2 linked regions of the Mangrovibacterium diazotrophicum genome follow. The protein of the gene in region 1 binds, or shares a complex with, the protein of each later gene. Links are inferred from orthologs where the notes say so. Each region holds a gene or a part of one and is shown in the gene's direction. Other genes may lie near its edges.

What was found. Proteins that work in one complex are often made in the same cells at the same time.
Region 2: the proteins of pheT (region 1) and pheS are in contact, whole or in part, in a crystal structure (PDB 6P24), measured with the Escherichia coli proteins. The link is inferred for Mangrovibacterium diazotrophicum from one-to-one orthologs.

What each region holds. Positions count from the first base shown.
Region 1 is NZ_RAPN01000004.1:56,405-61,381, reverse strand. What follows is about bases 1,261-4,307. They hold pheT (phenylalanine--tRNA ligase subunit beta), read left to right. Parts: upstream 1,261-1,580; coding sequence 1,581-4,034; downstream 4,035-4,307. Other genes in these bases: BC643_RS19910 (DMT family transporter), read left to right, coding at 4,122-4,307; BC643_RS19920 (ATP-binding protein), read left to right, coding at 1,261-1,343. Outside these bases: more of BC643_RS19920, read left to right, coding at 1-1,260; more of BC643_RS19910, read left to right, coding at 4,308-4,977.
Region 2 is NZ_RAPN01000001.1:3,370,389-3,375,150, reverse strand. What follows is about bases 1,167-3,998. They hold pheS (phenylalanine--tRNA ligase subunit alpha), read left to right. Parts: upstream 1,167-1,988; coding sequence 1,989-3,008; downstream 3,009-3,998. Other genes in these bases: BC643_RS13265 (HAD hydrolase-like protein), read right to left, coding at 3,637-3,998; BC643_RS13270 (hypothetical protein), read left to right, coding at 3,146-3,640; BC643_RS13280 (peptidylprolyl isomerase), read left to right, coding at 1,167-1,920. Outside these bases: BC643_RS13285 (peptidylprolyl isomerase), read left to right, coding at 1-595; more of BC643_RS13280, read left to right, coding at 592-1,166; more of BC643_RS13265, read right to left, coding at 3,999-4,287; BC643_RS13255 (phosphotransferase), read left to right, coding at 4,711-4,762.

The sequences.
Region 1 (4,977 bases):
CAATTGTTACCAAGGGCGATTTAATTGGCTTCATGGGTTTCGACTCGGTGGAAAATCACAAAGACTGGCATCGATCTGATATTGAGTTGCTGGAAACAGTTGGTGCTACAATCGGAAATGCACTGGCGGCCAAGCGCGACCATGAACTCTTACTGGTAGCCAAGGAAAAAGCGGAGGAAAGCAACCGGTTAAAATCGGCTTTTATGGCAACCATGAACCACGAGTTGCGAACGCCACTTCACCACATATTAGGATTCAGCGACCTGATCAAAAGCGGAGCTATTTCGCAAGACCAGAATGAGCTTTATGCCAGTAAAATTTACGACAGCGGACGAAACCTGCTGCAGATTGTTGAAGATGTTTTAAGCCTGGCAATCGGCAACAAGGAAGATGTAAAGGTCAGACAGGAAGCGATTCGCGGACTCGATCTTTTTGTGCAGCACAAATCGTATATGATCGAAATATTGGCGACACTGAATCGGGAGAAGGACATTCAGCTGCAGTGCCATCCGGATCCAGAATTCATGACGCAAAGTATCGTCACCGACAAAAACAAAATCAACCAGATTCTGATTAACCTGTTTCGGAATGCGGTCAAATTCACCCAAAAAGGAATTATTGAATATGGTCTTTCGTTGAAAGACGGGCAATTAATTTTATCGGTCAAAGACGATGGGATTGGGGTTCCGCGAGCCCAGCGTGACCTGATTTTCGAATTCTTCCGACAGGGTGAAGATACAACTACCCGTCGTTTCCATGGAATTGGCATTGGTTTAGCTATCTGCAAAAACCTGGTTCAAATTATGGGCGGTCAAATCGAGTTGAAATCACTGAAAGGTAATGGCAGCACCTTCACCGTTACAATACCGGTTGAAGTCGAAACGGTTCGGCACCCGAAAATTAATGCAACTTACCTTTCACCAATCCCCAATTATTCGAATTACCGTTTTTTGCTGGTTGATGATGACCCGAACAGTTCGTTCCTGATTAAAAACCTGCTCGTTAAAACAAACGCCAACGTTTTAACAACCGGCAACGACCTCGAAGCGTTGGCCTACATGGGCGACAGTTGCTTCCTGAATGTCATCCTGTTCAACATCAAAGCTTACACCGATACGAGTTTGAAAATGATCAAGGAAATGACCCAAAGATGTTGCCGCTGCGCCATCATTGGTTTGGTTTCACACTCATTTTTGTCCGAAAAAGAAAAAGCGCTAAAAGCGGGCTGCGTCGAGGTTCTGTCGAAACCAATTGATACGCAGTTGTTATTCGAAGCCATCAACAAAGCCATTCGTTCAAAAGGAAACGGTTCCGGCTCCTGCTCAAATAAAACGACCGCCTGAGCTTTCCACCGATATTAATCGACTAAACAAGGCCGCTACTTTATTCAACCAATCGCTTTGTCTGTTTCTTATTTTCGAAAAGCTGTTTTATCAACCTTATTTTCATTTCCAATATTCCCTTTCCACCTTTGTGTCAGCCTAAAAAATGTTTACTTTTGTCGGACTTTGAAAAGAGCCTGGGCGCTCGATTCAGTTCATTCAAAATAAACTGAAGAACTTCAGCATAAAAACAAGATTATGAATATCTCATACAAGTGGTTAAAAGATTACATCGATATTGACCTTCGCCCGGAAGATCTGGAAAGCATCCTGACGCAAACAGGTCTGGAAGTTGGCAGTATTGAAGAAGTTGAAAGCATCAAAGGTGGTTTACGCGGGCTTGTGATCGGGCACGTGGTGACTTGCGAGAAACATCCGAATTCGGATCATTTGAGCAAAACGACTGTTGATGTTGGCACTGGTGAAATTCTTCCAATCGTTTGCGGTGCACCAAACGTTGCCGCCGGGCAAAAAGTTGTGGTTGCCACCGTTGGAACGACCTTGTATGATGGCGATAACGAATTCACAATCAAAAAATCGAAAATACGCGGTGAGGTTTCTGAGGGTATGATTTGTGCTGAAGACGAAATCGGTTTGGGAACCGGTCACGACGGCATTATGGTTTTACCGGAAGAGGCTGTTGTCGGTACACCGGCTAGCGAATATTTCAATGTCGAATCAGACTATTCCATCGAGGTTGACCTGACTCCAAACCGGGTTGATGGTTCGTCGCATATCGGAGTTGCGCGCGATTTGGCTGCATTCCTGAGCAAAGAACAGGAAATCGCCTACAAAAAGCCTTCGGTTGATGGGTTTCAGGTTGATGATAACTCACTGACGATCCCAATCGAGGTAGTCAATCCCGAAGCTTGCCCGCGATACAGCGGAGTAACCATTAGTGGCGTGGAAATTAAAGAATCTCCGGAATGGCTTCAAAACAGGCTGAAAGCAATTGGCTTGTCTCCGATCAACAACGTAGTTGACATTACGAACTATGTACTGTTTGAATGTGGCCAGCCGTTGCACGCTTTCGACGCCGACGAAATAACTGGTGGCAAAGTACTTGTGAAAACCATGCCGGCCGGAACTAAATTTGTGACATTAGATGAAGTTGAACGCGAATTGCACGAAGATGATTTGATGATCTGCAATACCGAAGAAGCCATGTGTATTGGTGGTGTTTTCGGCGGAATCAAATCGGGCGTAAAAGATTCAACCAAAAATATTTTCCTGGAATCGGCTTGTTTCGATCCGGTTTTCATTCGTAAAACCGCTCGTCGCTTTGGCTTGAGCACTGACGCTTCTTTCCGTTTCGAACGCGGAACAGATCCGAACAATGTGATTTTCGCATTGAAACGTGCGGCAATGTTGATCAAAGAGATCGCCGGCGGAAAGATTTCCAGCGAGATCATCGACATCTACCCCACTCCAATCGAAGATTTTTCGGTGGACGTGACTTTTGCCAACATCAAACGTCTGATTGGCAAAGACCTTGGTGCTGAGTTGATCAAACGCATCCTGGCATCTTTGGAAATCAAAGTGGTGAGTGAAACAGAAACTGGACTTTCATTAGCAGTGCCTCCATACCGCGTTGATGTGAAACGCGAAGCCGATGTTGTGGAAGAAATTCTTCGTATTTACGGCTACAACAATGTTGAAATCCCAACACAAGTAAATGCGTCGTTGCAATATTCAGTAAAACCCGACCCGGTAAAAATCCGGAACATTGCAGCTGACATGTTGACCGCTCTGGGCTTCAACGAAATTTGGTCGAACTCGCTGACCAAAGCTGGTTATTACGAGAACCGCGAAAGCTTATCAGCTGATAGCACCGTTAAGCTGTTCAATCCGTTGAGTGCTGACCTGAATGCGATGCGTCAGAACCTGCTTTTCGGTGGTTTGGAAGCGGTTGCTTACAATGCGAACCGCAAAAATCAAGACTTGCGTTTGTACGAATTCGGTAACTGCTATTTCAAAACAGGTAGCGAGCTGATCGACAATCCATTGAAAAATTACAAAGAAGAAGAACACCTGGCGCTGTTCGTTTCGGGACAAAAAGAACGCGAAAGCTGGGCGTTGGTTCAAAGTCCGAGCACCTTCTTCCAACTGAAATCATATGTTGAAAACCTGCTGCTTAAATTTGGTCTGACAACTGATCGTTTGAAAGTTGATGATTTCAGCAACGACCTGATTGCTGAAGGTTTGATTTATTCAACTTACAGCGGACGAAAAATTGTTGAATTTGGAGTCGTTGCACGTAAACTTCAGAAAGAGTTCGACATTGAAAGCCCAGTTTATTTCGCCGACATTTTGATGGACAACCTGATCCTTGAACAGAAAAACAGCAAGACTACATTTGCTGAACTACCGAAATATCCGGAAGTTCGCCGCGACCTCGCTTTGCTGATCGACAAAACTGTTCGTTTCAAAGAAATCAGCGATTTGGCAAATAAAATGGAACGCAAACTGCTTCGCTCAGTCGACCTGTTCGACGTATACGAAGGCAAGGGTGTTCCGGAGGGCAAGAAGTCTTATGCCGTTAGTTTCATTTTGAGAGACGACGAAAAGACCCTTAACGAAAAACAAATTGAAAAAATAATGGAAAAGCTGATCCAAGCCTTCGACCGGGAGCTTGGAGCAACACTCCGATAAGAACTTCCAAAAGCCATCGGTTAAGCCGGTGGCTTTTTTTGATTCCAGAAAGGGAATCCTTCAAAACAATCAATTCGAAATACCGGCATGACAAACAATCAAAAAGGAATTCTATTTGCGTGCATCACTGCACTATTCTGGGGATTTTTGGCCATTTTCCTGAAAATTGCCGTTCAAAAAGTCGAACCGCAAACCATCGTTTGGTTTCGCTTTACCGTGGCTTTTTCCGTTTTGTTTGCCTGGCATTTAGTCAAGAAGCCGCGCGAATTGAAGATCCTTTACCGTCCGCCACTCTGGCTGATTTTTGCAGCGTTGGGCCTCGCCTGGAACTACATCGGGTTCATGCAGGCTGTGAACTACACCTCGCCCAGTAACGCACAACTCATCGCGCAACTAGGACCGGTTCTGCTGGCTTTTGCGGGCATCATTTTTTTCAAAGAAAAATTGCGCCGAATTCAACTGTTTGGATTTGCATTGGCAACAACCGGATTTTTCGTGTTTTACAGTCAGCAACTACAACAAATGCTTGGACAACAGAGTCGCTACAACATTGGCGTGTTGTTTGCCATCAGTGCTGCGGTTTCGTGGGTGGTCTATGCCGTCATGCAAAAAAAACTCGTCAATAGCTATTCCACCGAAACGCTCAATCTTTTCCTGTTCGGATTCCCGGTGTTGGCCTACCTGCCTTTTGTGAATTTCGATAACTTTTCGGGACTGAGTTTCCAATGGTGGCTCCTGCTTATTTTCCTGGGATTAAACACACTGATTGCCTACGGTTCTCTAGCATTAGCCTTAAAATATGCTCAGGCGAACAAAGTAAGTATTATCCTTCTTTTAAACCCGACAATTACCTTTGCAACAATGGCAATTTTAACCGAGTTGCAAGTTAGTTGGATCGAAGGTGAAAGCTTCTCCTTTTTGTCGATAATCGGAGCATTCATCA
Region 2 (4,762 bases), on another replicon or contig:
TCAAGGTGGATCCAGATCGTCACGCAACGCACCTCCCGGAAAACGAATTGGTTACGGGTCACCCGATCACACGGTAGATGATGAAATTGTACCTGGACATATTCACAAAAAAGGAGCCCTCTGCGCCCCTCGTCAGCCCGATGAAGTCAATCCGTTTAAACAGTCGGATATTTCGCAGTTTTACGTTGTGAAAGGCCAGGTTTTTACTGAAGGTGAACTGGACACCATGGAAATGGCCGTGAATCGTCCCATCCGGAAAAAAATTATCAAAGAAGTTTACACGCCCGAAATCAAGGCGCAGCTTAAACAACTGAAGGAGGAAAACAAGGTTGACGAGTTTCGTGAAATTGCCGACCGGGTGAAAAGCGACATCAATGCTAAAATGGCGCTCAACCCAAATGTATTGGAATTCAACGAGCAACAACGAAAGGCCTATACAACCGTTGGTGGTTACCCCGATCTGGATGGCAAATACACCATCTTTGGAGAATGCATCTCTGGTTTCGATGTGATTGATAAAATTGCCGAACTGAAAGTTGACGAAAACAATCGCCCACTGACCGACGTGAAAATCACCGTTAAAATCATCCAATGATCGTTTTGAAAAGAATATATGTTCTTATTGCACTGGCAACGCTCGCCGCCTGCTCTTCAGGCCCTCAAAAGGCAGATGAAAAGGCGAATCCGGAAACACCAGCCACAAAAACCAAGAGCCAGGTCGACTACCTGCAGTATGTTCCTTCGATTGTTCAAATTGAAAGCTTCGACCAATCACGGTTCCTCGAAAGTGAAACTGCTTTCTTCGTGGATAGCAACCTGATCGCCAGTCGGCTTACTCCCGTCATTGAAGCCACGAACGCAGTTATTGTTCCCTGGGATGAAGAAAAGAAATACAAGATTGAGGGCTTTGTTGCCGTCGACCGGATCAACGACCTGGTTTTGCTGAAAGTGAAGGGAATCCATCGGGCCGCAATTCCGCTCGAAAATAACACTGCTCCGAGCCTGCAAAAAAGCATCTACCTCACCAAGCCGCAGGGAAATGCGCTTCCGCTGCACAACGGAAAAGTCACCAAACACGGCAATGTTGCTGGCTCCATGCGCTACCTGGTTACAAACCAATTCCGCTCCAAAACTTACGGTACGCCTGTTTTTATCGGTGAAAAATGCATCGGGTTGGGTTACGCCGACGTGATTGATTACGAAAACCAGAACCTCGTGATTCCCTCCGACCTCGTCCTCGCAATGATGGCGAAAGCCAACACTACACCGCAACCATTGGATCAGCTGAAATCTTCGGCTGACCGGGCAACAAGCGAGGCGAATAAAAAAATAAAGGGCTTGCTGATTGAAACTGACATGGGCAACATCAGGATCCGCCTCTACAACGAAACTCCGGAGTACCGTGATAATTTCATCGCCCTGGTAAAAGAAAACTATTACGACAGCCTGCTCATCCATCGCGTGATCAAAGGATTCTGCATCCAAAGTGGTGCCGCCGACACGCGCTATGCCGGTAAAACCGATGTCGTCGGGTGGAAAGGCCCCGGCTACACACTCCCGGCCCATGTTGTGTCCGGCTTGTTTCACAAACGGGGTGTGATTGGTTCTCCTCGAAAACCGGATCGCGGGAACAGCAAGCGCCGCTCCGATGGCTCTCAATTCTACATCGTAACCGGCCGAAAATATTCCGACCTCGAACTGGATGAAATATCCAAAGAAACGGGTTACAAATTCACTCCAGAACAACGCCGGATGTACAAAACCATTGGCGGTGCGCCACACATTGATGGCAGTTATACCATTTTCGGCGAAGTGACCGAAGGAATGGATGTAGCCGACAAAATTAATGCAGTCGCCGTCGATAGCGACTTCCGGCCACTCGAAGACATTCGCGTGCGTCGAATCACAATCATCAAATAAATCAGCAATCGTTTAATTATTCTAACTTCAATAATTATCTTTGCGCCTTCATTCAACAGCATACGAAGATGTTAGACAAAATCAAGCAATTAAAGGAAGAAATCGAGAATATCAGCGTTTCTGCGAAACAGGAAGTTGAAGAACTTCGCATCAAATACATCAGTAAAAAAGGGTTGATCAGTCAACTTTTTGCTGATTTCAAAAACGTGGAAGCTGAGCAAAAAAAGGCTGTTGGACAAGCGATTAACGAACTGAAAGAATTTGCTTTAAACAAGATAAACGAACTGAAAGAGAATTTCGAAGCGGCGGAACAAACCGGTGGAAAAACCGATTTGACCATGCCTGCCGAGCCATTGCGTGTTGGTTCCCGTCATCCCCTTTCAATCGTTCGTAACGAGATCATCGAGATCTTTGCCCGCCTAGGTTTCACGGTTGCTGAAGGACCTGAAATTGAAGACGACTGGCACGTATTTTCTGCTTTGAACTTCCCGCCGGAACACCCGGCCCGCGATATGCAGGATACTTTCTTCATTCAGAAAGATCCGGATGTTTTGTTGCGCACCCACACTTCGAGTGTGCAGGTTCGCGTGATGGAGAAAACACAGCCGCCAATCCGCGCTATTTTCCCGGGACGCGTTTTCCGCAACGAAGCCATTTCAGCCCGTGCGCACTGTATTTTCCACCAAATTGAAGGTTTGTATGTTGACGAAAACGTATCGTTTGCCGACCTGAAACAAACCTTGCTTTATTTCTCACGCGAGCTGTTTGGCGAAAAAACACAAATCCGTCTGCGCCCTTCCTACTTCCCGTTCACCGAGCCATCTGCCGAAATGGATGTGAGCTGCTCGATCTGTGGCGGAAAAGGCTGTAACGTGTGTAAATACACCGGCTGGCTCGAAATTTTGGGTTGCGGTATGGTCGATCCGAATGTTTTGGATCTTTGCGGTATCGACTCAAAAAAATACACCGGATTTGCATTCGGAATGGGTATCGAACGGATTACCATGCTGAAATACGGAATCAAAGACATTCGCCACTTCTTCGAAAACGATGTCCGTTTCCTGCGTCAATTCCAATCTACAATTTAGAATAGCGCTTCACAACATTCGAGAAAAACGGCCGTTACTAATCTCTGAAAGAGAGAATTCTGCGCTGCAAATTTGCGGTATTTAAACTTTTTTGTTAATTGCAGCAGGAATGTTTTTGTGACTTATGAAATAACGGTATGGAAGTAGTTTTCTATTTTGGGACCGCTGTACTTTACAGCATTTTTGCTGCGTACACCTCTGCGTATTTTGCAGCAACTCAGTATTGGGGTTTAAAGTTGACGTACACCAAATCGACCATCGATAACTTGGTGGCTAATGACAAAATCAACCATTACATGCAAACCATTAATGTGAATGGCTTGCAGAAGGCGATCACCACCAGGCGCCAAAAATTGAAATGGTACTTCCGTTTTTCCTTGAATTTCCCCCTGTTTTTGGTTGGAGCGCTATTATTCGAATGGTACATTCCGTTTTTAACCCTGCTCGGTGTTTTGTTCCTGAAAAATACAATCCGCCAGTTTCTGCCTCCGGCCAATTCTACAACCTATCTACAGAAGATTATTCGCGATTTGGAGGAACAATCGGTTCATTTCGAAAATCGCCTTCAGATGGAGGAAAAAGAAGCGTCAGACTTCTTTGTGCAGCAATTGCGATTGAAAGAAAGCGCTTAACCCAACAGTATTTCAGTTAGATCATCCACGTCGTCTGCAAAATAGTCGGGCTCCATTTGTTTCAGCTCTGCTGAATCGCCAAATCCGTAATCAACGGCAATCGTGGTCAGCTCGTTGGCTTTCCCGCCAACAACATCAAATTTGGTATCACCGATCATCGCAATCGCATGCGACGATTTCAACCGGTTTCGATCCATGAGGTTTGTGATTAACTCGGCCTTGGTTTGCAGCTCACTACCTTCGGCACCCTCTGTATCGTCGAAGTATCGGTCCAATTCAAAATGCCTTAAAATCGTCGACAGGAAAACCTCGTGTTTCGAGGTGGCAACATATAATTTTACCCCCTGCTCCACCAACTCTTCCAGCAAAAGTTTAAGCCCGGCATAAACTTCACCTTCATACATTCCGCGTTCACCGTAGTATTCACGAAACAAACGTGAACTAATTTCGATTTGCTTTTCGTTGAAGCCCAAAACCTCCTTCATCCCTTGCTGAATAGGCGGACCAATTAACCGATCGATAATTTCATCCGGGTCGTGATCCAGTCCCATCTGCTTTAAAACAAAGCGAAGTGCATTCAGCAAACCCGGTTTTGAGTTTATCAATGTACCGTCGAGATCGAAAATAAGATGTGTGAAATTGGCCATGTGCAAATCTTTCAGACAAAGAAAATGGAAAAATTGCTCTCCGTAAAACGAAACTCACACTCTTTCCCAAATAATCGCTTTTGTATTGGAGATTCAGCATCTGCAAAGGCCAAAAATGAAAATCATCAAATCATTTCAAACGAAACAATTAACAAAACTCACATTAATCGAATCCAGACGCACAATACTGCAAGCCACAAGTTCGTTTAGTCTAACAATCAGAGACAAAAACAACGACAATCTCAACCTAACCTCTACCCAATACGTATTTTCCAACGCTCAAAGCAGATTTCTTCAAGGCTTCGATACAGCAATGTAACTTCGAGGTTATGAAACAAAAATTTTACAGGTGTTTATCAGTAAAATACAATTGGAAATATAACTTTACAGACATACGAAAACCTATTTTAAAAGCAATTATTCATGAACGATCATTTTCTCTCAACACTCAAGCAGGTAACAGGGACCGAAGATT